DNA from 2 places in the Paenibacillus sp. TAB_01 genome. Region 2 is predicted to be linked to the other one. Evidence: predicted binding sites of a transcription regulator. Region 2 holds the regulator's gene; the other holds the start of a gene.

Region 1 (8,412 bases), 210 kb from region 2:
CATTTTAGTAAAAGGACTTTCCTCTATAATATCTGTCTCTAATGGTCTGGGAATAAATAAATTTCCTGAAGACGTATGAACGTAAAAACCCGAATCTACTTAGTAATTCAAGTTATCTAAAATCTATCAACTTCCTCCCATTAGAACTTTCCCTTATTTTAATTTTGTATGGATCGAGTATCACCCTATGTAAATGATCGCTGTTAAACGTAGGTGTTCTTTCGTATTTTTTCACCATGTCACTTGTAAATAAATTAGTCAGTGTTCCTAAAGGTTTAATTAATAAGATCGCATCGCCAAATAATCGGACCATCCTTCCATACGAAAACAAACCGGTTACAAATTCAATTTTTAGATTTTCTTTTTTACAATACTCAACAATATTGACCATCTTGCGATTGAACTCCAACAAAGTTTTAATATTCTCAGCAATATGAATTTCAAATGTGTTATCAAACCGCTTATAACCTGCAATTTCGTATTCTTTTCTCACTTTTTTTTGATAACAAAGGATGTAGTAGAAGTACCAAGCATAATAGATTAGTAATAAATAAATAGGAACTTGCACTAGGGAAAACCCGAAGGACCTCAAAGACAGAATAAACAAAAGTATTAACATTAAGGTACGAATTATAACAGTAGTAAATCTGACCCCAAGAAGCAGTAGTATTATAGATTTAGTTATTCGCATTTTCAACTCCTTCGTATTCTTTTTTCAACAATCCTACTATCCATTTATTTGCTATTACTCTTTAATATCTTAATTAATATAGCACATTTTTTTAACACAAAATAAATATATTAGAATTCAAATAGTTACCACAAAAATCCAATCTGATTGAAATTTGATTATTTCTGTACAGTAGTGCCATTTGGTAACAAGTTAGAGCCGCCCTCTTGGAGAGAAAAGCTATCAAAATTGTGTAAGCAAGTCTTCACACTCTTGCAATCCCCAGCAATCCTTGCTGGGACGACGAATCTATTGAAGTAAAAATGCCTTTTAATTGTAATGATAGAAAAGTAGCTGCCGCGGTGGTAAACTGTTCCCCGGGGGCAATGAACGTTCCTCGTTTACTCAATGCCCTTACAATTAATAAGTGCCTCTATATAATCCTAAGTAAATCCTTATACGTTCACCTTACAAGAAGTGTTCCATCATTTCACGAGAGCGATAATCCCGAATTTTTTACAAAGTACTGATTTCAACATTCAGACATTCGTCTATCTTCAATTTTATTATTTAACTATCGTTATCGGTTAGTTCAATGGCTCAGTGCTTTTTTTTTGAGCAATTAACCAATCTTTATTTTGATAGTTATGACTTAATCTCACGATCCCCTTGCTTCTTCTAAGGTATTGAAGTCAGAATCCCCAATGACTTCCAATACAAATCTCAAGAATATAAATAACCTGTTACCTACCTTAGACAATGGTATCAACCGAAAAATCACATCCAGATCAATTCCTTTTCTAATTAAACTCATAACTTCTCACTGCTTGTATCAACTGTTGTTTATTAAAATATATCCTTTCAAGTCCAATTTTTTGTGGTTTTATATATGATTCGATATCTGTTTCAAATAAGAACCGGTAATATTCCTTCAAAGTTTTATTTGTTGTTTTAATAAAATATCTTTGTGCATGATAAAATTCTATTAATTTAGTTTCACCGTTGAAATCTTTACTTTTATTATTAATTAGCTCAAATAGATTAACTACAAAACTTTTCAGAATAAAGATCCTATGACCTTTTCTAACTGAATGGTCTTGCGCTATTTTTATCATTGTTGTTTTTGAAGTTTCTAGTTTTAATGCAGCTTCTCTCACTGTAATAAACCCTTGTTTTCTTGCTGTTTCTTCTTCGAACTGGTTTCTATTACTTTTTAGGGATAAATCTCTTTGTTTTTTATAGTTCTCTAAAGAGGATTTATCGATTAATATTAAGTTTTTAGATGGTCTTAAAACAATTCTGCCTTCTATTAAACCTTCAGTAATTAGGGTTGAAAAATTAATCGACTTGGTCCCCATGAGTTTAATAGCCTGATATGCACTAATATACTTTTTGCGTAAGTTTACATCTAAAATTTTTTGACCACTTCCACCATCCCAAAAATTTTGTAAATAATTTCTATACTCATTTGTAATAAAACTAAATTCATCAATTTTAGATAATTTAATAAGCTCAAAATGAAAACGTCCAAAATCCTTTTTTAATCCTGTCAGCAATTGAGAGGCTTTGGGAATCATTTTGAATTCATTTAAAAAATCATAAAATGATTGTGGCCAATTGATAAAAATACCGAATGCTTCGTTCACAATTTTATCATTAAAATGAACATCGCTTGTTTGAGTAAATGAAATTCTTCTCTGATAAAAACCCTGTGAAATTTTTATTGATAGGAATATTATTAGGTATATTATTAAATCGATTCTTAACTTCCCAAAACCTTCTGATAATGTAGAATTTATTCGAGATACACTTACAGATTGTTCAATTTTTGTTGAAATTAGTTGTCCTAAATTAGAAGTATTACACCCTATGATCAAATTACTGGATATCATAGTCCCACACTTACAGAATCCACTTAAAATGTCCTGATTAGTTAAATGTCTATTACAATTAACGCATCTACACATCAATAAGCAATTATGAATATGACATCGTGTGTAAATATTAATATCCCATATTTTCCTATAATAGATTCTCTCTTTTATACATAACGGACAAAACTGTCTTTTTATATTTCTAATTGCAAATTGATCAATTGTGTTTTGGATCAATGAATTTGAATTCTTTATATTCAAAGACAAGTTATCAAATACAAATTGATCTATTCCTGTAATTTCAAAGAGAATTGATATATCTATTTTTTCATTTCCAAGTTGAAATCCCTGTGTACGTATTTTATTAACATCCACCCCGAGCAACTCATATATCCAAGCTACTTCATAATTATTTACATTAGCCAATCGATAAATATAGCTAACTAAACTTTCATCATCATAAACTTTTGGAACAAATAGCAATTTCTTTCTATTCATAACTTCCTCAGCTCCATTACTTTTACGATCATAATAAAAAAGGCAAACGATCAATGTTGTCGTTTGCCGTTCTGTATTATTATTCATTTTTTTGTATAAACATATACTTCTAAGGAATTCTGCAACAAATCGTCTAAGGAATTATGGAACAATTCTAAAGAATTATGGAATTTCACAGAGGCCCCTAAGGAGCCTCTCTCATCCCTTTAACTGCACCTGCTGTAGCCGCAGCTGCTGCAGTTCTTGCAGCCCTCGCTGTTAATCAGCGAGGCCGAGCCGCACGAAGGGCACAGGCTCAGCGACGTGGCCGCTTGACGGTTCACGGCGTACTGCGCCGTCGCAGGCTCCGCCACGATCTCCTGCGTCGCCGTGACGTAGGCGTCCGCATCGTCGTTGAACTCGCCGTGCATCTCCAGCGCCTTGGCGACCGCATCGGCGATCGATTCGACGCGGTTGGCGCCGAAGCCGATCGCGCCGGAGCCGCCGATCCCTTTCAGATGCTTGGTCAGCAGCTGAACTTTGTTGCCGTGATCGCCGTAGCGCAGGAACAAGGAGCAGACGCGGCCGAGCGCCTCGGACATCGCAAACACGTCGGAGCCCGCTTTGCCCACGTTGAGGAACACTTCGCTCGGCGAGCCGTTCATATCGTTGATTGTGATATAGGCCATGCCGAACGGCGTATTGAATTTATAAGTCGCACCGCGCAATATTTGCGGGCGGCGCTTGTACTCCTTGTCGACGACCGGCTCCGCACTTGCCGAAGTCAAAGCGCTGACCAAGCTGCCGCTGCCGCTGCTAATGTTCGCCGGACTTGAAGTCTCCGGCTTAACCGCTGCTTTCGGACTTGGGCTGTCCTTCACCGCTTCCGGTTCAGCTTCCGCCTTCAACACTTCCTGAGCCGCCTTCTTCTCTTCCGGCTTCTCTTCTTTCTTCTCGGTAGAAAGCACCTGCACATCGCGGCTTCCGTCCCGGTAAATCGTCACGCCCTTGCAGCCCAGATCGAAGGCCAGCTCATACAAGCGCTTCGTCTCGTCTACCGTAAAATCGGACGGACAGTTCGCCGTCTTGGAAATCGAGCTGTCGACCCACTTCTGGATCGCAGCCTGAGCGCGGATGTGGCCCTCCGCCGACAAATCCATCGCTGTGACGAAATAATCCGGCAGCTCCTGATCCGGATGCGCATCCTTCCACTCCTGAGCGATCGGCACATACTGCTTGTCGAAGCCCAGGCGGCTTTGACGATAATATTCAAAGGCGAAGTAAGGCTCGATCCCCGTCGAGGTACCGACCATCGTTCCTGTGCTGCCCGTAGGCGCCTGGGTGATGACGGTCACGTTGCGCATGCCTTTTTTCTGAATAGCGGATCCAACCTCAGGATACACGCCGGTCATATTTTTCATAAACCCGCTTTGCAGGAACGGCTCCGCCTCGAACTGCGTGAAGCTGCCTTTTTCTTCCGCAATATCTGCCGAAGCCAGGTAGGCTTCCTTCGCCATAAAGCCGTACAGCTGATCGAGGAACAGCAGCGATTCCGGGCTGCCGTAACGGATGCCGAGCTTGATCATCAGCTCCGCCAAACCCATCGTGCCCAAGCCTACGCGGCGCTCGCTCTGCTGGTTCAGCCGGTTCTCTTCGAAATGATACGGCGTTTTGTCGATAACGTTATCCAGGAAACGCGTGGAGTAACGAACCACCTTGCCGAGTTCGTCCCAAGCCACATCTTCCTTCTTCGCATCGTAAAATTGCGACAGATTGATCGCCGACAAATTGCAGACGCCCCAAGCCGGCAGTCCCTGCTCTCCGCAAGGATTCGTACAAATAATCGGATTAAAATACCAGCTGTTGGACATCTGATTATAATATTCCATGAAGACAACGCCGGGCTCGGCGGATTTCCAGGCCGATTCGATAATCGTATGCCATACGTCACGAGCCTTCACGGTGCGCTGGACGATGACCTTTTTGCCGAGCTGCTTCCATTTATCGAGATTGCCGTCCCATACCTGATCGTACTCCGGATCGTTCGTATCGGGGAAGACGAGCTCCCAGTCCAGATCCTCCTTGACCGCCTTCATAAACCCGTTGCTTACGCAAACCGACAGGTTGGCGTTCGTGATCTGCCCCATCGTCTGCTTCACTGTAATAAAGTCCACCACATCAGGATGCCAATCGTTCATCATCAGCATCAGCGCCCCGCGGCGGCTGCCTCCCTGCTCGATCAGACCGGTTGCATAGCTGAATAGGCCTCCCCAGGAAACCGCACCGCTGGAGGAGCCGTTCACGCCTTTGACGATCGAGCGGCGCGGACGAAGGGAGGACAGGTTAATGCCTACGCCGCCGCCCCGGGCCATAATCTCCGTCATTTCCGTCAACGTGCTCATGATGCCTCCGCGGCTGTCATGAGGAGAAGGAATAACGTAGCAGTTGAATAAGGTCAGCTCGTCGCTCGCATCCGCCCCGGCGGCAATACGTCCCCCGGGTACCAGCTTCCAATCCTCTAAAATATATTTGAATTTATGTGTCCATTCTTCTCTTTTCTCAGGGGTCGCTTCAACAGAGGCCATGGCCTTCGCCAGACGCTCCCACAGCTGTTCAGGCGTCTTCTCCACCGTCAGTGTCAGCTTCTCGACACTCGATTCCACCAGATCCCCGCTGCGCAGCTGGACCTTGACGATGTCTCCTTCACGAGAGATAACCTCGCCGACTTCCTTGGCCGGGAATTTGGGATCGTCTTTCGTTAATACCAAGACGGTGTCCCCAACTTTCGTCTGGCTTGTATCTGCATTCTTTAGCGCGTAGCGATCGAGAAAAATTTTCTCGCTGAGTCCGCTCAATTTGTTCCCTTGTACGGTCTTCAATCCGGACAACCTCCCTAAATAAGCTGCACCATACATCACTATATATAGTGTGTGATGACTATTATACATTACAATATATTGTGTTTCTAATAGGCGGATAGCGAATTTTGGTAAATAGGACGAGGTACCGTGCCGAATGCTCCTATTTACTCGAATAAGCTCTCTTTTTCGTGCGCCCGAAGCGGTTTTATTTTCGACAAAAACTCCTTTTATTTTAGGTCTTGCTTCGCCCATTTCGCTTCTTAAGGCCTATAGCCAACAAGCTCCCGTCTGTGTCAATATAGCTCGGGGTTGTACAACATTCCTGGTATACCATATACTTATATGTAGGTGAAAGGCGGGAGCGGCGAGCCCGCAAGCAACTGTACTTTGATGTGCAGACCTGTTTTTGACCCGCCTCCCTCCAGTTCCGAAACGCGCGCCTGGGATTCACGGCCGCGCCTTCCCGGTTCAAGCCGGGCTCCGCCTGAATACTTCAGCTAAGCTTGGCTCACTTGCATTACTTAACCGTTTTTCAAACCTATTAAATCAGCCGACGGGAGCGATCTGCGCATGACGAATGAAATTCTTTTTTTACAGCTGGGCCTGGTCCGCGAAAGAACCCTGCAGCAGCTTGAACTGACTACGGAGGAAACAGCCGATATTATGCCGGCGGGATACAACAATACGCTGCGCTGGCATCTCGGTCATATCGCAACGGTTCAGGAAAGCTTGTGCTTCAAGCTGGCCGGCGAGCCGTTCAAGCTTCCGGAAACGTACCCGGGCCTGTTCGCGAACGGCACCAAGCCGGCGGACTGGACTCTGCAGCCTCCAACGCTCGAAGAGCTGAAATCCATCTTGACCGAGCAGCCGCTTCGCATCAAGCAGAAGCTGTACAGCCGGACCGCAGACAAGCTTGTTCAGCCTTTCAAAGGGATGGATACGGTAGGCGCCGTGATCGCCTTCAGCCTGTATCATGAAGGCGTGCATACCGGCTATATGATGAGTATGCGCAAAACGATTGCGGCGCTTTGACACGGCCCTCCGACCTCTGATAACCTAAGGCTTATCAAGCTATGTTATCATCCGGGGCTGCCTGCGTTCCGCCGTTCGGAACCATCCGCACGCCTTGCTTAGGAGGCTTCAGCATGTACCTGTATCAGAATGAATTTTTACCTAAAGAGCAAGTTCGCATTTCGCCTGAGGACCGCGGCTATTACTTCGGCGACGGCGTCTATGAAGTGTTCCGCGTTTACAACGGCCGTATTTTTGAAGCGGAGGGGCATTACCGCCGACTGGAAAAGAGCGCCCGCGATACCCGGATCGCTCTGCCTTATCCGATCCCGCAGCTGAATGAGCGGCTCGTCGAGCTGATCCGTCTGAACGAATTGGACGAGGGGATTGTGTATATGCAGATGACCCGCGGGGAAGCGCCCCGCTCGCATCCGTTTCCTCAAGCCGAGCCCGTTCTGATGGCTTACTGCTCGCCTCTGACCAGACCGCTGCAGACGATGGAGAAGGGCATCCGTGCCATCACCATGGACGATATCCGCTGGCTGCGCTGCGACTTGAAGACATTGAATCTGCTTCCCAATGTAATGGCCAAGCAGCATGCTATCGATCAAGGGGCCGATGACGTCATCCTGCACCGCAGCGGCGTCGTGACCGAATGCAGCGCCTCGAACTTCATGATCGTCAAGGACGGCGTTGTCCGCACCCATCCCGCGAACCATCTCATTCTGCACGGCATTACGCGAGACGTCGTGATCCGCCTTGCCGGCCAGCTGTCCATCGCGCTTCAGGAAGAGCCGTTCACACTCGAAGACTTACATACCGCCGATGAAGCGTTTCTTACCAGCACCACCCAGGAGGTCATGCCGGTCATCAGCGTCAATGGGGAGCCTGTAAGCAGCGGGCAGCCGGGCCTGTGACTCGGAAGCTTCAGCAAGCGTTTCAGCAGCTTACTTCTTAGATTTCTTAGCACCTCATCTCCAAAAAAAAGAAACCTCCGGGGGCAGCCTAAGCTACCTCCGAAGGTTCCAGCTTTCGTTCGCATATTTTTCTTCCATGAGCTGCATCACAAGCGAATGCTCGTAATCCGTCAGACCGCCTTCCACCAGCTCTACGTTCAGCCCCTCCGCCATGCCGCTGCGAAAAGCCTGCTCTGCTTCCTCGATCTGCACCGTCGGTCTCTCCAGCTGCCGGCACAGGTCGTTAATGGCTACCGCCTTATGGATAAATTGCTGCTTCAGACGCTCCTGAATGCGCTCGTTTTTGAATTTGAGCACACGGAACAGCTGATCCGTATCCATATCGAGCAGGATTGAGCCGTGCTGCAGCACGACCTGTTTTTGCCGCGTCTGCGCGCTCCCTGCGATTTTGCGCCCTTCCACCACCAGCTCGTACCACGAGGGGGAATCGAAACAGGCCGCCGAGCCCATCGAGGCGTATTTGGTCTTGTCCTCATCGCTTTCGAGCTGAACCATCTGCGCGTTAAGCCCCAGCTTGCGGAAGCCCAGCAGCAGCCCTTCGC
Region 2 (8,412 bases):
ATCAAATGCCTTTCTAAACGTCTCTAATACAAGTGGATTACCGTTACGTCTGCTTATATGGTAAGCCACAATTTCACCGTTCCAAAGATCCTTTACGACGGATAAGTAAATCCGATCGTCAAATACACGATATTGCGTAACATCGGTAACCCGCTTTGATTTGGGCCTTCGGCCGTGATTCTCAGCTACTCTTCCATCCGATACAGCTGCTTCATAGCTTGTTCGATAGGCATATTTTCGATGGATGATTGCCTGGATTCCTAGCTCGCGCATGAGACGCAGAACCTTCTTATGATTCACGACATGGCCATATTGACGATACATGCGACGATACCCCACCGTCTCCTGCTTACGCCCAAATATGCACGCGGTGCCGCCGCTGTAACCCTCCCGATTCAAGATGTGTAACCACTTTTTTAAGACGTCCACCTCTAACTGCAGCCGCCGAAGTTCACGCTCCTGTTCTGTCTCAATCCTAGAAGGATTCCCTCGCTTATCCTTAAATCCAGCAATCCCGCATTCCCGATACGTCCTCATCCACTTTTTCACACGGTCCTTATCTTGAATGTCCAAATGTTCCGAAATCTTTCGGTAACTCCATCCATCTTCTACATGAAGCCGAATGGCTTCCACTTTTAATCATTTTGGATAATGCTTAAACTTTTGTCCTTTTATCGCCATAAAAATGCACCCATTAGAATTCATCGGATTAACCAAGGGGTTTTTCCAATGTCTATTCTAAGGGGTGCACTTCATAATTGGTTCCGAGGACTTTTTTTATGGAGCCTAGGGGGATGTATGAATCCCGATTGAATTTGCTCACGATGCTTTTTCGACGATGACGACCTTAGCGGTAGATTCAGACGCCGTGCTCCTCCGCTCCGCTACGTCCGCGCGGGCGAACCCCGGGGTTGGGCCCCTGCCCAGACATAAAAAAATCCCCGGAACCTAGTTGGTTCCGAGGACTTTTTTTATGGAGCCTAGGGGGATGTATGAATCCCGATTGAATTTGCTCACGATGCTTTTTCGACGATGACGACCTTAGCGGTAGATTCAGACGCCGTGCTCCTCCGCTCCGCTCCGTCCGCGCGGGCGAACCTCGGGGTTCGGCCCCTGCCCAGGCATAAAAAAATCCCCGGAACCCTAATTGGTTCCGAGGACTTTTTTTATGGAGCCTAGGGGGATCGAACCCCTGACCTCATCGCTGCCAGCGATGCGCTCTCCCAGCTGAGCTAAGGCCCCGTGTGGCGACAAAAAGAAATATACCACATGAACGAAAACCTTGTCAACAGGTTTGTCCTATTTTCTGCAGTTATTTGTCTCCAACCCCATGCTTCGATAAAATTTCCGTCAGTTCTTTCATGAACATGTTAATATCCTTGAATTGACGGTACACGGAAGCGAATCGAATATACGCCACTTCGTCGACCGGATACAGCTGTCCCATCACAATCTCGCCGATCTCGCGGCTATCCACCTCCGCCGATGCGGTGTTGCGGATCTCCTTCTCCACCTGGGAGACGATCATATCCAGCTGCTCTACGGAAACGGGACGTTTCTCGCAAGCGCGGATCAGCCCTCTCAGCATTTTTTCGCGGCTGAACTCCTCGCGGCTGCCATCTTTTTTGATGACGATCAGAGGCGTCTCCTCCACCATTTCAAACGTGGTGAAGCGTTTGGTGCACCTCTCGCATTCTCTGCGGCGGCGTATCGATTTATTCTCGTTAGCGGAGCGTGAATCCAGCACCTTCGTTCCCGCATAGTCACAGTAAGGACATTTCATTAAGGCTTCCCTCCTTTTCTTTTCGTTTCATGTTGCTTTCATTTTTATTTTCAGCCCCATAACAAACTGCCCTCGGATTTGCCAGTGAATCCCTGTAATGAACTTCAGCAAAAAGCACATAATAGGATTACCAACCGACAAGGAGGTGAACAGACATGGGTGCAGGACAATCCAGAAGCAGCAACACATTGGTTGTGCCACAAGCGAACCAAGCTTTGGATCAGTTGAAATACGAGGTAGCTCAAGAATTGGGAATCGCAATTCCACAAGACGGTTACTACGGTAACATGGCTACTCGTGACACTGGTGCAATCGGTGGACACATCACTCGCCGCCTGGTACAAATCGCTGAGCAAACACTTGCTGGCGGTAACCGCTAATTAAGCGACACACACAGAGGAAAAGAAGAAGAAGTATTGGACAACGGGCTCTTAAAGGAGCTTGTCCAATGCTTCTTTCTTTTTCCGGGTACAATCACGAAGCGATACCCCATTCTTTTGAATAGAGCTTGTGATACTTATTATAATAATACAAAACGCGCTGAATGTAATGCCTTGTTTCACCGTACGGGATACTGTCCGCATTAAGCAGCGTGCCGTCCCACTCCTCCGACTGCAGCCACCGGATAACTTTGCCCTGACCGGCGTTGTATCCGGCGATAACCGCTACCTGGTTTCCCTTAAACTGCTTGTGAAGGTAGCTTAGGTACCAGGTCCCCAGCTGAATGCTGACCGAAGGATTGTCCAGATTGTTTTTCCATTCCGGCGAGAACTTCCCCGCCTCCACGATCCAATCGGACGTTTCAGGCATCAGCTGCATTAAACCGAAGGCGCCTTTTTTGGATGAAATATTCGTTTTATAATTGGATTCGACTCGAATAATTGCGGCGATAAGCAGCGGATCAACTTCATATTTCTCCGCATTGGAGCGGATCTCTTCCTCGTACTTGATCGGATACAGCAGCTTTCCGACTTTATCGCTGCTGATGAACAGAAGGACGACGAAGGTAATGAACAGCAGAGCGAATACACGCTTTTTACGCCAAAAGCCGAAGCTCATAGCAGCCTCCTTTCCTTGAGGAAAGTTTTCACTTGACCTTCTGTCTGCTCCAAGGTGCCTTGATTATCGATGACAATATCCGCGAGTGCTTTCTTGCGCTCAATATCCATCTGGGCCCGAAGCCTCTGCTCGGCCTGCTCTCTGGTCAGTCCGTCCCGCTGCATCAGCCTGTCCAGCTGAAGCTCGCGTGGAATATATACGACCATGACCGCTTCAAACAAGGACTGCAGCTCGGATTCATATAATAAAGGAACATCCACCACGACCAGCTTGTCCGGATGCAGCCGCTGCAGCTCCGCCATCCGTTCGCGCATTGCAGCACGAATCGGCGGATGGGTAATACGCTGCAGCTCTTGAAGCGCATCCGGGCTGGCGAATACGATCTCTCCAAGCTTTTTGCGGTGGAGGGAACCGTCCGGCAGCAGCAGCTCCGCCCCCCAGCGCTCTACAATTTGCGCCAGAGCGGGCATCCCGGGCTCTACAACCTCCCGCGCAATGCGGTCGGCATCAACCAGCATCGCCCCGCGCCGCACCAACATCTCCGAAACCGTGCTTTTGCCACAGGCGATGCCTCCGGTCAAACCGATATTCATAGCCAATTCTCCTAGTATTAATAATAATGACAGCTCACAATAGTTTCATAATACCCATAATAATCAGAACGAAACCAGGGAACATCGATAATCGGCGAATCCACGACAATTCCGAGTACATAAAGCCTATCCGCAAGCCGCTGGCCAAAAACGTGCCGCTGGCCAAGGCAATGACCGTCGACGTCAGCCACGGGGTAAAGCCGATCAGCGCGGCGCCAATCCCGGCGCCAAAAGCGTCCAAAGACAGGGCGACGCCCAGTAAAAGCGCCTCATACGGCGAAATGTTGCCCGAACGGTTCGATATCCGCGATCGATGGGGTTCTCAGGATTTGAATCACCAGCCCCAGACGTTTCAGCTCGATGTACACAATTTCTTTCGTCCGGTGAACCGGCGGCATCGCGCTTTCTTCCCGAACCGTCAAATCCTTGCTATCCTGCGGATCTTTCCCGGCCGGCACTTCTTCGGACTTCTCCTCTTTCTTCTCGCTGACTACCTGGTAGACCGCCCAGATGCCGATGCCGATCAGAATAACTCCGCCGATCGCTTTGGCAAAGACCGGATCGACAAATTGGCTGATCCAGACCCCGATCTGCATCGCCATATAAATGATGCATCCGGAGCATAATGAGATAATGCCTATCGAGATGAGCGGCATCCGGATTTTGCGCAAGCCATACATGACTCCGACGCCAAAACCGTCTAAGCTTACCGCTAAAGCCAACACCAACAAGGAGACAACAGGCAGCATGAGTAAAGACCTCCCGACCGTTTTACCCTACTATATGGCGAAATTGGGCGGAGGGTGCACATCTGGCAGCGTACCACTTGCCGAAAGCTAGGCTTTTCTAATTCGTTTGCGTTTTAACGGCTGGCATTGGGGGCAAAAATGCGTGCCGCGTCCCCCGAGCACCGTCTTCTCAATAGCGTAACCGCACTCGGAGCAGGGCTCCCCTTTACGGCCATACGTTTTGAGCTGATGCTGGAAGAGACCGATTTCCCCCTGCCCGTTCACGTAAGATTTGATGGACGAGCCTCCGGCGGCGACAGCGTCGTTCAGCGTGCTGACGATAGCTTCGTGAAGAGCCGCCAGCTCTTGCGCCGACAGCGTATTAGCCTCCCGCTCCGGATGGATCTTGGCCAGAAATAAGGACTCATCCACATAAATATTCCCGATGCCGACGATATATTCCTGATTGAGCAGCAGCGGTTTGATTTTGGTCGTTCGGTGGGCAATCTTGTCCTTGAAAGCCTTCAGGGTGAAGCTCTCCTCAAGCGGCTCGAGTCCAAGCTTCTTGAGCGGCTTCTCCTCCAGCTCGCGTCCCTTGGGAAATAAATGCATCGTGCCGAACTGGCGCACATCCTTGTAGCGCAGCTCGGTGCCGTCCGTAAAATGAAACACGACATGCGTATGAAGCTCCAGCGGATCTTCCTGCTTGTACAGGCCGTAGCGGCCTTCCATCCGCAAATGCGAGACCAGCGCGAAATCGTCTAAAAGAAAGCGGAGAAACTTCCCTCTCCGCTCTATGGATTGAATCGTCTGCCCCTCCAGCAGAAGGCAGAATTCCCCGATCTCCTCGGGAAGCTGAATAATGCGGGGCAGATGAACGCTGACGCGTTCGATGCTCTTCCCTACAACCAGCTGGTTTAAGGTTCGCCGAATCGTTTCGACCTCCGGCAGCTCCGGCATGATGCTTCACCTCTGAGAAGTTGATAGTGGCTATATATTGTGCGGTACGCTCTGCTTCTTACTTGGCTTCGTACCAGTTGCTTCCCGTATCAACATCCGCCTTCAGCGGGACGTCGAGCTTCAGCGCGTTCTCCATGACTTCGGGAACCAGCGTCTTCATCACGCCAATTTCCTCCTCCGGCACCTCGAACACCAGTTCGTCATGCACCTGCAGCAGCATCCGGCTGCGCAGCTGTTCGCGCTTCAGTCGCTCGTCCATCTGAACCATGGCGAGCTTGATAATATCCGCCGCGGTTCCCTGAATCGGCGTATTCATTGCAGTCCGCTCGGCGAACGAGCGCAGATTGAAATTCGACGCCTTGATCTCCGGCAAATAGCGGCGGCGCTGCAGCAGCGTCGTCACGTAGCCGTCCTGGCGAGCTTTTTGGACGATATCGTCCATATATTTGCGAACCCCTTGGAACACGGCAAAATACTGCTCGATAAACGCCGCCGCGTCCTTGCGGGTAATATTCAAGTTTTGCGATAAGCCGTAATCGCTGATGCCGTATACGATCCCGAAGTTAACGGCTTTGGCCTGCCGCCGCATGTTCGAGTCCACCTCGGACTCCGCAACGCCGAATACGTCCATCGCGGTCTTGGTGTGAATATCCATATTGTGGCGGAACGCTTCCATCAGCCGCTCATCCTGGGAAATATGCGCCAGCACGCGAAGCTCGATCTGCGAATAGTCCGCGGTCAGAATCGACCAGCCCGGCTCGGAGGGCACGAACACCTTGCGGATTTTGCGGCCTTCCTCGAGACGGATCGGAATGTTCTGCAGGTTCGGATATTGGCTGCTCAGCCGGCCGGTCGCCGCGATCGTCTGCCGGTAATACGTATGCACCTTGCCGGTATCCTCGCGGACCTCCTTCAGCAGTCCCTCTACATAAGTAGACTGCAGCTTGGCCAGCGTCCGGTAATGAAGAATATGCCCGATCACCGGATGATGCGGCTCCAGCCTCTCCAGCACTTCGGCGTCGGTGGAATAACCGGTTTTCGTCTTCTTGACGGGCGGCAGCTGCAGCTTCTCGAACAAAATTTCCCCAAGCTGCTTCGGCGAATTGAGGTTAAACTCCGTCCCCGCGGCATCATAAATGTCGCTGACGATCCGGTCGATCTCGCTGCCCAGCTCCGCGCCGTATTGTCTCAGCGCGTCGGTATCGACCTGGATTCCCTTCTCCTCCATCGAGGCCAGAACACCGGCCAGCGGAAGCTCCAGCTCATAGAACAGCTGCTGCATTTCGCTGCTTTCCAGATCGCGCTGCATCGGCTCGATCAGGCCCTGGATGGCCGCGGCCTTGCGGCATAAATGCTCGCTCAGCGCCTCCGTCTCGGGCAGCCTGAATTTGGCTCCCTTGCCGAATACGTCCTCGTCCGGCTTCAGCGCAGGAAGACCGTACTTGGCCGCCAGGCCGCTTAACCATAGGGCCGACTCGGTCGGATCGAGCAAATAGCCTGCAAGCAGCGCATCGAACGAGACGCCGCGCAGCTGAATGCCCGCCCAGGCCAAAGCCACCTCAGCCCGGTGCTGGTCATAGACGGCGACCGATTTGTCGGCCGATTCGAGCCAAGCCTTCAGCTGGCGGGCCTCTTCTCCGTTCTCCTGAACCAGCGCAAACGGCACATAAAAGGATTGGCTCTTCCGCCTGAAGGGCAAGGCCGACAATCTCTCCATGGTGAGGGTTGTCCCCAATCACCTCGATATGAAGGGCGGTCACCTGCGGCAGCGCGTCGATCAGCTGCTTCATGCTGCTGCCGTCGACGGTCATCGAACGGATTTCCTCCTGTGCAGGAACATTCTCCGAACCCGCTTCGCCGCCGCCGAAATCCATTTTCTCCAGCAGCGATTTGAATTCCAGCTTGCGGAACATCGAGCTCAAGGCTTGTCCGTCGTAGCCGTTGTAAACGAGGTCGCTCCACTGCTTCTCAAGCGGCATCTCGCGGAAAATCGTCGCCAGCTCCTTGCTCATCCGGGCATCATCCGCGTGCTGCTCGATCTTCTCCTTCATCTTGCCCTTCAGCTTGTCCGTGTTGGACAGCACGCCTTCCACCGTTTCATACTCGTGGAGCAGCTTCAGCGCCGTTTTCTCGCCTACGCCCGGGATGCCCGGGATATTATCGCTCGCATCGCCCATAAGTCCCTTCAGATCGATGATCTGCTTCGGAACGAGCCCGTATTTCTCCTGGATCAGAGCAGGATCGTGAAGCTCCACCTCGGTGATGCCTTTGCGTGTAATGGCAATCTTCACCTTATCGGATGCCAGCTGAAGCATATCCTTGTCCCCGGATACAACGATGACTTCCAAATCTCCGGATTCATCCGCCAGACGCGTCAGCGTTCCGATAATATCGTCCGCTTCATAGCCTTCCTGCTCATACTGGGCGATGCCGAACGAAGCGATCAGCTCCTTCAGCACCGGAAATTGCTCCGAGAGCTCCGGCGGCGTTTTGCTTCTTCCGCCTTTATATTCTGCGTACTGCGTATGTCGAAACGTCACTTTCCCTGCATCGAATGCGATCAGAAAATGCGTTGGCTTTTGTTCCTCCAACAGCTTAAGGAGCATTGTCGTAAAACCATACAAGGCATTCGTGTGCAAGCCGCTCGAGTTGCTTAACAATGGCAGTGCAAAAAATGCGCGGTAAGCAATGCTGTTGCCGTCGATCAAAATTAATTTGGACATAACTGCACCTCATTTTCCCTAACTATCTCCATGATAGCATAGGACAATGAAAGAAAAAAAGCTTACCCCCACTTTCCTAATGCTAGGGGTGACGATACCTGCTGACGCATAGGTATAAGTATAGGGAATAAGGGAAGGCGATACGTTCGCATGAACGGAGGAAGAGGTTGGATCATGAACAATACTTACCGGACTCAAGGAAAAAAAGCGATTTGCTTCGACGTCAATCAAACCTTAATTCATCAAGGCATTCATTTTGAGCATGCGTTTCGTTTGGTTTGGGAGGATTATACGGCCCGCTGGATTCAGGAGGATCTCCCCCAGGCGGATCAATTATGGAGTAAATATCAGCATTATTGGCAGCAGCATAAAAAAATCAAGCTGGCGCGCATGCAGCTCGACGAGCTGCAGCAGCAGTGTCTGCAGGAAGCGCTCCAGGAGTTAAGCGTGCCGGTGCATCAGCAGTTTGCCAAAGAGTTTTTTCAGCTTGTGCGCAGGCATAGGCTGGCCGCCAAGTCACTCGCTCCAGGCGTCGAAGAAACGCTCCGCGCGCTGGCCCCCCGCTA

Evidence for each region. Region 2 encodes NrdR, which represses ribonucleotide reductase genes. Its sites were predicted from a motif close to AACACNATATATNGTGTT; they were not measured.
Region 1: a site for NrdR is predicted at 5,935-5,952, ahead of ACHHV8_RS23715 (adenosylcobalamin-dependent ribonucleoside-diphosphate reductase). Genes of this name have one in related genera too.

The regions. Positions count from the first base shown of each region.
Region 1 covers NZ_JBIFNP010000001.1:4,888,391-4,896,802, forward strand. Annotated here, with positions in the region: gene ACHHV8_RS23705 (hypothetical protein) at 113-391, opposite strand; gene ACHHV8_RS23710 (TniQ family protein) at 1,471-3,042, opposite strand; gene ACHHV8_RS23715 (adenosylcobalamin-dependent ribonucleoside-diphosphate reductase) at 3,249-5,900, opposite strand; gene ACHHV8_RS23720 (DinB family protein) at 6,453-6,914, shown strand; partial or broken gene dat (D-amino-acid transaminase) at 7,028-7,851, shown strand; gene ACHHV8_RS23730 (lipoate--protein ligase family protein) at 7,904-8,412, opposite strand, start outside.
Region 2 covers NZ_JBIFNP010000001.1:5,096,344-5,104,755, forward strand. Annotated here, with positions in the region: gene ACHHV8_RS24785 (IS3 family transposase) at 1-633, opposite strand, end outside; tRNA gene ACHHV8_RS24790 (tRNA-Ala) at 1,170-1,242, opposite strand; gene nrdR (transcriptional regulator NrdR) at 1,313-1,783, opposite strand; gene ACHHV8_RS24800 (alpha/beta-type small acid-soluble spore protein) at 1,939-2,163, shown strand; gene ACHHV8_RS24805 (lytic transglycosylase domain-containing protein) at 2,258-2,842, opposite strand; gene coaE (dephospho-CoA kinase) at 2,839-3,435, opposite strand; partial or broken gene ytaF (sporulation membrane protein YtaF) at 3,470-4,184, opposite strand; gene mutM (DNA-formamidopyrimidine glycosylase) at 4,272-5,123, opposite strand; partial or broken gene polA (DNA polymerase I) at 5,182-7,846, opposite strand; gene ACHHV8_RS24830 (HAD family hydrolase) at 8,021-8,412, shown strand, end outside.